Regions from separate parts of the Bacillus sp. PK5-006 genome, predicted to be linked through region 2. Evidence: riboswitches for the same ligand, from Rfam matches in the RefSeq annotation. Region 2 holds a riboswitch; each other region holds the start of a gene.
The links. A riboswitch is a leader RNA that binds a small molecule or an ion and turns the genes downstream of it on or off. The one in region 2 is predicted to bind S-adenosylmethionine.
Positions count from the first base shown of each region.

Region 1: linked by a shared signal. The riboswitch ahead of M1D84_RS13105 (methionine biosynthesis PLP-dependent protein) and the one ahead of M1D84_RS00865 (5-methyltetrahydropteroyltriglutamate--homocysteine S-methyltransferase) in region 2 are both predicted to bind S-adenosylmethionine.
Region 3: linked by a shared signal. The riboswitch ahead of metK (methionine adenosyltransferase) and the one ahead of M1D84_RS00865 (5-methyltetrahydropteroyltriglutamate--homocysteine S-methyltransferase) in region 2 are both predicted to bind S-adenosylmethionine.

Region 1 covers NZ_CP096414.1:2,520,999-2,524,280, forward strand. The annotation lists gene metC (cystathionine beta-lyase) at 1-138, opposite strand, end outside; gene M1D84_RS13105 (methionine biosynthesis PLP-dependent protein) at 135-1,253, opposite strand; SAM riboswitch class I at 1,332-1,453, opposite strand; gene M1D84_RS13110 (alpha/beta hydrolase) at 1,675-2,415, shown strand; gene M1D84_RS13115 (YjcG family protein) at 2,468-2,983, shown strand; gene M1D84_RS13120 (GNAT family N-acetyltransferase) at 2,990-3,282, shown strand, end outside.
Region 2 covers NZ_CP096414.1:182,030-185,311, forward strand. The annotation lists gene M1D84_RS00865 (5-methyltetrahydropteroyltriglutamate--homocysteine S-methyltransferase) at 283-1,404, opposite strand; SAM riboswitch class I at 1,493-1,605, opposite strand; gene M1D84_RS00870 (gluconate:H+ symporter) at 1,688-3,007, opposite strand; gene M1D84_RS00875 (four-carbon acid sugar kinase family protein) at 3,058-3,282, opposite strand, start outside.
Region 3 covers NZ_CP096414.1:987,507-990,788, reverse strand. The annotation lists gene asnB (asparagine synthase (glutamine-hydrolyzing)) at 1-652, opposite strand, end outside; gene metK (methionine adenosyltransferase) at 801-2,003, opposite strand; SAM riboswitch class I at 2,199-2,333, opposite strand; gene pckA (phosphoenolpyruvate carboxykinase (ATP)) at 2,560-3,282, shown strand, end outside.

The DNA.
Region 1 (3,282 bases), 1.4 Mb from region 2:
TTGGCCAAATTCATCGAAGCTGCTTTGATGAAATGTGGATGCATGCTGAATCGGTACACTGACTGCACCTGTTGAACGGTCTGTTTTAAACGCATTATGAACGAGTTGTGTTTCGAGTGTCCAATCGTGTGTGGTCATTTGGCGTGTACCTCCTCTTTTACTTGTGATAGTGCCTGTTTCAAGTCTGCTTTCAAGTCATCTACATGCTCGATGCCAACAGAGAAACGGAGCAGCTTGTTACATACACCGTTTGCAATGCGAATCTCTTCTGGAATATCCATGTGCGTTTGTGTTGCAGGATACGTAATGAAGCTTTCAACTCCGCCAAGGCTTTCAGCAAAACAAATCGTTTTCAGCTGTTTCAAAAATGGATTGACCCAGTCCTCTTTGGCTACTCGGAATGACAGCATGCCTCCCTTTCCTGGATAAAGCACATCTTGAATTTCTGGCTGTTTCTTTAAAAACTCAGCCAGCTCCTTCGCATTTGCCTCGTGCTGGCGCATTCTAAGAGCCAGTGTTTTCATTCCTCTCATTAAAAGCCATGAGTCAAATGGTGATAGAACCGCTCCAATTGCATTTTGATGCTGGAACATGTCTTCAGACAGCTGCTCTCCTTTTGTGACCACAAGCCCGGCAAGAACGTCATTATGTCCGCCTAAATATTTGGTTGCGCTATGAATGACAATGTCCGCTCCAAGCGTAATCGGCTTTTGCAAGACTGGTGTGTAAAAGGTGTTATCGACAATCACCAAAGCGCCATATTCTTTTGCAATCTTCGCTATTTTTTGAATATCTGCTTCCTGCATTAATGGATTTGTCGGTGTTTCAATAAAGACCGCTTTTGTGTTTGGCGTGATTTTAGAGCGTAAACAGTCTTCATCTGAAAAATCATCATAAAGAAAACGTAAGCCGTACTTTTTCCATTCGTTTTCAAACAAACGGTATGTACCGCCATATAGGTCTGATGAGACGATGAGTTCATCTCCGCTTTCAAATAGAGCCATGATCGTTTGGATTGCCGCCATTCCCGAACTGAAGGCAAAACCGGCCGTCCCTTCTTCGAGTGAAGCAATTGCATCCTCTACGAGCTGTCTTGTTGGGTTTTTCGTTCGAATGTAATCAAATCCTGTAGATTCCCCTATACCTCTATGTCTGTATGCCGTTGAAAGGTAAACGGGAGGACTGACAGTGCCAGTCACCTCTTCGCTACGGTTTCCAATCTGCGCTAATTTCGTTTCCACATGTTCTGTCATTTGACACCATCCTAAGTAAAAATCTGATTTCAAAACAGAAAACCCCTTCTTCATAAGAAGAAGGGGTTTAATCGCTTCCTCTTATCTTCCAAGCAAAAAAGCTGCTTGCTGGATTTAGCACCTTGGTACATCACATGAAGTGATGCATACCGGTTGCTGAGGTTTCAAAGGGCCAGTCCCTCCACCTCTCACGATAAGAATGTGTTGTCTGTCTGTTCTAATTCTTAATACTGTAACCCATTAAATCTCATTTTTCAAGGGGAAATGTCATGATTAATTAAAATTTTCTGTATTTTATAACAGAATCGATGTTATACGGTTTGATTGCATGTTAGCATATAGGAACAACGCTGTTTTTCATGTTACAATGAATGGAAACGTTTCACTTTATGATGAATTTGGTTAGCTGGAGGAATGGATTATGGTGAAGAAAACAGGAATCATTCAAGAAGAAACCTTACAGTCAAAAGAACTTGGGGCGGACATGACCATTTTGATCTATTTGCCAGTCAATTACTCCCCCCTTTATACATATCATGTCATCATTGCCCAGGATGGTCATGATTATTTCCGCCTAGGCAAAATAGGCAGACAGGCAGAAGAATTGATGCAAAACAAAGAAATGGAACGCTCGATTATCATTGGTGTTCCTTATGAAAATGTCACGGAAAGACGGAACACGTATCATCCAGACGGTACAAAGTTTGAAGCGTATAAACGCTTTTTAGCAAATGAACTGGTTCCTTATATTGATCAACACTTTCCAACCTATCAAATTGGATCAGGACGTACGTTTATTGGTGATTCACTTGGTGCGACGATTTCTCTCATGACAGCCATTGATTATCCTTCTTTATTTGGCGGGCTGATTTTGCAGTCCCCTTACGTTGACGAGTCGGTTCTAGAAGCCGTCAAACAGTCGACAGCCCTTTCTCATTATGCCATTATCCATCAAATTGGGCTTGAGGAAACCGCTGTGAAAACAACAGATGGCCAGGTGCTTGATTTTGTTCAGCCGAACGAAGATTTAAAGGCCCTTCTTGAACAATCTGGTGCGGATTACTTATTTGAGACATTCGAAGGGGATCATAAATGGACGTTTTGGCAGCCGCTCATTGCGCCTTCGTTAAAAAGAATGCTCCCATATTCGTTAATCAACTGAATTTTGTTATAATAAACAATAATAAATACTTTCTTATTCAGGAGGGAACATGATGAAATACGGAGTTGTTATATTTCCATCAAAAAAATTGCAAGATATTGCGAACTCTTACCGGAAGCGTTATGATCCGAACTATGCACTCATACCGCCTCATTTAACATTAAGAACACCTTTTGAATTAACGGATCTAGAAGCGGCTGAGGTCGTCTCAACGTTAAGAGATTATGCAAAAAATGCTTCTCCTATTACGTTACGTATTAAAAAATTCAGTTCATTCGCTCCTGTAAACAACGTCATTTATATGAAAGTAGAACCGAACGAGGACATCATGGCGCTCAATGAAAGATTGTACGCCGATCCACTTGCTGGTACACCTGAATATGCCTTTGTTCCGCATGTGACAGTCGCTCAAAAACTATCCGATGATGAGCATTCAGACGTACTTGGCACATTAAAGCTGAGAAAGATTGACCATGAAGAAACAGTGGATCGCTTCCACCTTTTATATCAATTAGAGAACGGATCTTGGACCGTCTATGAAACATTTATTTTAGGAGAAGAGGGTTAAAGACATTTGAAAACAGTCATCGCAACAGAACAAACACAACGAGAAGATGCATACTACGTTCGAAAAGAAGTATTCGTCAAAGAACAAGAAGTTCCAATAGAGATCGAAATAGATGAACTAGAAGACAAAGCCACCCATTTTGTCATTTACAATGATGATAAAAAGCCTCAGGCGGCCGCTAGACTGCGGATCATTGAGGGATCAAAGGCAAAGCTTGAACGCATTTGTGTGTTAAAAGAGGCGCGCTCCTTCGGCCTTGGCCACAAACTATTAGAGGCGCTAGAAACCGAAGCGATTGC
Region 2 (3,282 bases):
AAGCAGTATTGTAATTTCTAATAATTGGGGTGGATTTTCAGTAGGAGATATTCTGGCTAGGAAGATGACTTGAATGTATCAATCCACTTAACTTGTTAGACAACTTATGAGTATAAAAATGGTTTTTAAGAAGATAACGTATGTTCAATATCTTCTTAAACTCAACTATAGAAGTAATACGATTAAACTTAATATCAAGTTGATTGAGATGACAAAAAATAAAGAACCGCTTAAAAAAGCGGTTCTTTATTATGAAGGTCAGCTTTTTCTGTAAGTTTTCGCCTATTTCCACACTTGATCAGCAATCTCAATCACATGACGCAGCTTTTCCCATTGTTGCTCTTCTGTTAACAGGTTGCCTTCCTCTGTTGAGGCGAATCCGCATTGTGGACTCAAACAGATTTGGTTAATGTCCACATATTGAGCCGCTTCCTCAATGCGTTTTTTAATCTGTTCAACTGGCTCAAGCTCTCCATATTTTGAAGTGACAAGGCCTAGTACGATTTGAAGGTTTGGGTTCTTCACATATCGAAGGGGCTCAAATCCGCCAGAACGATCGTCGTCAAACTCTAAAAAGAGACCATCAAGATCTAAGCCGGCAAAAATTGTTTCTGCCGCTGCTTCGTAACCACCTTCAGCTGCCCATGTCGATTTAAAGTTACCTCGGCAAATGTGCATCGTGATCACCAAATCCTCTGGGCGGTCGGCAACAGCTTCATTGATTGTCTTTGCAAACGATTCACGAAGTTCATCTTCTTCTCGGCCAAAGGCTTTGATTTGTTCGTGGCCTTTTTCGGAAAAGAACACTGCCCATGCCGTATCATCCAGCTGCAAGTAGCGGCAGCCTGCATCATAAAAAGCACGGATGGCTTTCTTATACGCTTGTGCCACATCATGGTGGAATTCCTCTAAGCTGTCATACACTCCTTCTTCAAGCTTTCCACGGAAAAAGAGCATATTCGGACTTGGAATCGTCATTTTAGCCGTATGATCACCAGCGATGCTGTGAAGGAAACGATAATCCTCCAGCATTGGATGATCTGTAAAATCGATCTTGCCTGTTACCTTGATCCCTCTAGCTTTTGTCGTTGTGTTATGGAATTGAATGCCTTGATCTGCTTCAAATCCTTCAACTCCATCGAGTCCTTCAAGAAAGTCAAAATGCCACCATGCACGTCGGAACTCACCATCTGTGACAACCTCTAACCCAATTTCTTTTTGCTTCTCTACAATACGTGTAATTTCTTCGTTTTCAATTTGTCGGAGCTGCTCTGCTGTCAGCGTACCGTCTGCTTTTTGCTTGCGTGCTTCCTTGATGCGCTCTGAACGAAGTAAACTTCCTACTTGATCTGCGCGGAATGGCGGTTTCGTTGTTTTCTTTCCAATGGTTTGTACTTGTGTCATGCTGAATCCCTTCTTTCTTCAGGTTAAAAAATCAAATAAAAAAGCTCTTCCTTAGATAAGGAAGAGCATCATATACTGTGAGAACTCTGCCTTATCTTCAAACAAGCATTTGCTTGCTTAAGGAATTAGCACCATTCTGTTCCTAGGAACAGCGGTTGCCGGGTTTCACAGGGCCAGTCCCTCCACCACTCTTAATAAGGTTACCTTTTGATTCAATTTTCTTAATAAACACAATTATTCAACGTTTTCAGGGAAAAGTCAATGGTTTTTACAATTTAATTTCCTACATGAACAAATCAGCGACAAGAACACCAGCAAGTCCGACAAGTGAAAGCACGGTGACCATCAATGTCCACGTTTTAAAGGTTTGAGCCATTGATAGGTTAAAGTATTCTTTATAAATCCAGAAACCCGCATCATTCACATGAGAGAATGTAATACTTCCCGCACCTGTTGCGATCACCATTAATTCAGGGCTGACACCCGTCAGGCCAATCAGTGGTGCAGAAATGCCAGCCGCCGTGAGACCGGCGACAGTGGCTGATCCTAAAGAGACACGAAGGACAGCAGCAATGAGCCAAGTCAGAAGCAGGGGAGAAAGTGTGCTTCCTTGCATGATCCCTGCAATGTATTGATCGACGCCGCTATCAATGAGCACTTGTTTAAAGGCACCGCCGCCTGCAATAATTAATAGAATCATAGCAATAGAGCCGATAGAATCCGTGATGGACTTCATCACATCCTGCATGCTCTTTCCTCTTCCAAGCCCAAACGTGTAGATGGCAAGCAGCACTGAGATTAATAGTGCAATCGCCGGTTCGCCTAAAAACTCAGCAGTTGGCAGCAATGGGGAGGATGGGAAGAAAATTTCTAGAAATGCTCTGAATGTCATAAGTAATACAGGCAAAACAGCAGTGAAAATGCTAATGCCGAAGCTAGGCATTTCTTCTTCTGTGAATTCCTTTGGATTAAATAAGTTCTTTGGGATATGTGCGTGCAACTGATCTTTTTTAAATAGTTTCGTAAACAGAAGTCCGCCTACTAAAACAGCAGGAATCGCTAAAATAATCCCAACCAATAAGGTTTGTCCCAAGTTTGCCTGAAAGACATTCGCAATGGCAGTCGGTCCTGGATGAGGAGGGAGGAAGCCATGTGTGGTGATAAGTGCAGCGACGAGCGGCATACCCACATACAGCACAGGAAGTCTTGCAGCTTGAGCGATTGTAAAGACTAATGGAATTAAGATAATGAATCCGGTTTCATAAAATAGAGCAATTCCAATCACAAACCCAGTCAGCATCGTCGCCCATTGGATTTTTCCGATGCCAAATCGGTCAATAAGTGTCATCGCGATCCGTTGAGCTCCGCCAGAATCAGCCATCAATTTCCCAAGCATCGCTCCAAAACCGAGAACGAGTGCCAGGTGTCCGAGCGTACTGCCAAGTCCTTTTTCGACAGAAGCAATCGCTTCTAGTGGTGTCATCCCTTCTAACACAGCAACAATTAAAGAAACAATAATCAAAGAAATAAAAGCGTTTAACTTAAAGACAACCATGAGTAAAAGCAATAACAAAACGCCAAGTCCAATAAACACTAACGACATGATCTTTCCTCCTTTGTGGTGCATAAGGGGGCGCAAACACCCCCTATGCCTTATCCTTCAAGTATGTCTACAGCTTCTTTTAACGTATCCTTTGACCCAACATTTCCCGGGAAAATCACATAAGACATGAAAGGGAATTTACTTTCTTCTCCTGTTTGCCAAACGGGGATACCTGGTTTGATTTGACCTGCCACGGTCGCACGTTTCACGCTAAGTCCTCTTGTCCCAATATCGCTGGAGGTAATTCCACCTTTGGCAATAAGATACTTAGGACG
Region 3 (3,282 bases), 810 kb from region 2:
CAATCTCCTGTCCTGGGCGTAAAGTAAACTGATGGCCCGGCTCTACTTTGTGCACCTTTTGATCAAGTGTATTTGGCTCAGGTACGAACTGGAATGACATATATTGCTGTAAGGATGTCTCATCAAATAAAATGTTCTCGCTTACTGCCATCAAGCTTTTGCGTTCAGACGCAAAGTACACTTGCTCATCCATTTGTGTAAAATAAAGCGGTTTGATGCCAAAAGGATCTCTTGCGCCATATAATAATTGCGCTTCCTTATCCCAAATTAAAAATGCAAACATGCCGCGAAGCTTTGAAGCCGCTTCTTCTTTATAATGACGGTATGTGGCAAGAAGTACTTCCGTATCAGAATCTGTGCTGAACGTATAGCCTTTTTTCACAAGCTCTTCCTTCAGCTCCACATAGTTATAAATTTCTCCGTTGAAAATAATCCAATACTTTTCATCTTCATAAGAAAGCGGCTGCTTTCCGTGCTCAACATCTATAATACTTAAACGTCTAAATCCAAATCCTACATGCTCATCATGAAAGTAACCCTCATCATCCGGACCACGATGAACGATGAGACGGTTCATTTGTTTAATTAGCTCTTCCTGTTCAGTAGTTTCGGACAATGGACGGTGATTAAATACACCAACAAACCCACACATATTATTGCCTCCACGTTATGTTATTTCTTAAAAGTAGACCTATAATTAGACAGTATTTTGTCCGATTTTGTTTCACATTTTTTCGCTTTTTGCAGATTTTTTTTTAATCAAAAGGAAAACCGCTTAAAATAAGCGGTTTTTTATGTTGTTATTGTCCCAATGCTTCTTTGCGAAGTGTATCGGCTTTATCCGTTTTTTCCCACGGAAGATCTAAGTCGTGACGGCCGAAATGCCCGTATGCAGCTGTTTGTTTGTAGATCGGACGGCGCAGGTCAAGCATTTTAATAATGCCAGCTGGACGAAGATCAAAGTTTGCACGAACCACTTCAATTAATTTTTCTTCTGAAGCTTTTCCTGTTCCGAATGTATCAATTGAAATCGATACAGGCTGTGCAACCCCAATTGCATAAGCAAGCTGTACTTCACAAGAATCTGCAAGGCCGGCAGCTACGATGTTTTTCGCTACGTAACGTGCAGCGTATGCCGCAGAACGGTCAACCTTCGTTGCATCCTTACCTGAGAAAGCACCGCCGCCATGACGAGCGTATCCGCCATACGTATCAACGATGATTTTACGTCCAGTTAAACCAGCATCCCCTTGAGGTCCACCGATCACGAAACGGCCAGTTGGGTTAATAAAGTATTTTGTCTGTTCATCAATCAGTTCACTTGGAACGACAGGACTGATGACATGCTCTTTTAAGTCACTTTGAATTTGTTCAAGCGTCACTTCTGGTGCATGCTGCGTAGAAATAACCACTGTGTCAATACGAACTGGTTTGTTTTGCTCATCATATTCAACTGTAACTTGTGTTTTTCCGTCTGGACGAAGGTATGCAAGTGTTTCATTCTTGCGTACTTCTGTTAAACGGCGAGATAATTTATGCGCTAGTGAAATTGGCAGCGGCATGAGCTCTTCGGTTTCGTTATTGGCAAAACCAAACATCAATCCTTGGTCACCTGCACCAATCGCATCAATTTCTTCTTCAGTCATTGTTCCTTCACGTGCTTCAAGCGCTTTGTCTACACCTTGCGCAATATCAGCAGACTGTTCATCAATTGATGTAAGTACCGCACATGTTTCCGCATCAAAACCATATTTCGCACGTGTGTAGCCAATTTCCTTAATTGTGTCACGCACCGTCTTTGGAATATCGACATAAGTAGACGTTGTAATTTCACCGCTTACTAATACGAGACCGGTTGTAACAGAAGTTTCACAGGCAACACGTGCATTTGGATCTTTCTTTAAAATTTCATCCAAAATGCTGTCTGAAATTTGATCACAGATTTTATCCGGATGTCCTTCTGTCACTGATTCTGAAGTAAATAAACGACGATTTTGACTCATAATGGCTATTTCCTCCTGTACAAGACCACATCATCCCAAGATGAGGCCTCCAATATGATACGGAACTCGTTCCCTCTTATATTTGAAAACGTTTATATTAGAGATGTTATTGGCAATTTGTTCATATGATATCCCAAAAATAAAAAAACCATTTCCTTCATTGCGAGGAAAGGGTCTGAGATCGCATGCCTTTCACTCTTATCGCTCAAGGTGTTCTTGTACCTTGCATCAGGTTAGCACCTTGGTTTCTCAGCATTTTCATGCCTTTTTCATAAGAAACCGGTTGCTGGGCTTCATCGGGCCTGTCCCTCCACCAACTCGGGATAAGAGTATCCGTTCAATAAGATATCTTATCTTAAACCCTTGCGTCATGTCAATGCTTCATAAGAATTATCTCCCTCTTTTTTCTCCTCACCATTAGCATCACCAAAAAGCATATTTTCATAGCAGAAATGAAAAAACACACACAAAAATTTTTAAATAGTATAGACTATTATTATCAATGTGTTATACTAATCGAAACAAACAAATTCAACGGTAAAGGAAGGGTTTTTTTATGAACTCAGTGGATTTAAAAGAAGATTTGCAGTCATTGCTCTCATTAGAAAATACGCACCAAAATTTATCTGTTCCGAAACTTGTTGAAAAGATTTTGGCACGTAATGAAGGCGTTTTAACATCAACTGGAGCTGTCCGCGCTACAACTGGAGCCTATACAGGACGTTCGCCTAAAGATAAATTTATCGTCAAAGAAGAAAGCTCTGAACATAAAATCGATTGGGGTCAAGTAAACCAGCCGATCTCCAAAGAAGCATTTGACCGTTTATATACAAAGGTTGTGTCATACTTAAAAGAACGTGATGAACTATTCGTCTTTGAAGGGTTTGCAGGCGCTGATGAAAGATATCGTATGCCGATTACAGTTGTAAACGAATTCGCATGGCACAATCTTTTTGCCAAGCAGCTATTTATCAGACCTGACGGGTCAACACCTTCTTCAAACGAAAAACCTTTCACCATCTTATCTGCACCGCACTTTAAAGCAGATCCTGCAACAGATGGCACAAACTCTGAAACGTTTATCATCGTTTCTTTTGAAAAACGCACGATACTTATCGGTGGAACAGAATATGCAGGAGAAATGAAAAAGTCCATTTTCTCTGTGATGAACTACCTGCTTCCTGAGCAAGACATTTTATCCATGCACTGCTCAGCAAACGTAGGTCAAGAAGGCGATGTGGCCCTATTCTTCGGACTTTCAGGTACGGGGAAAACGACG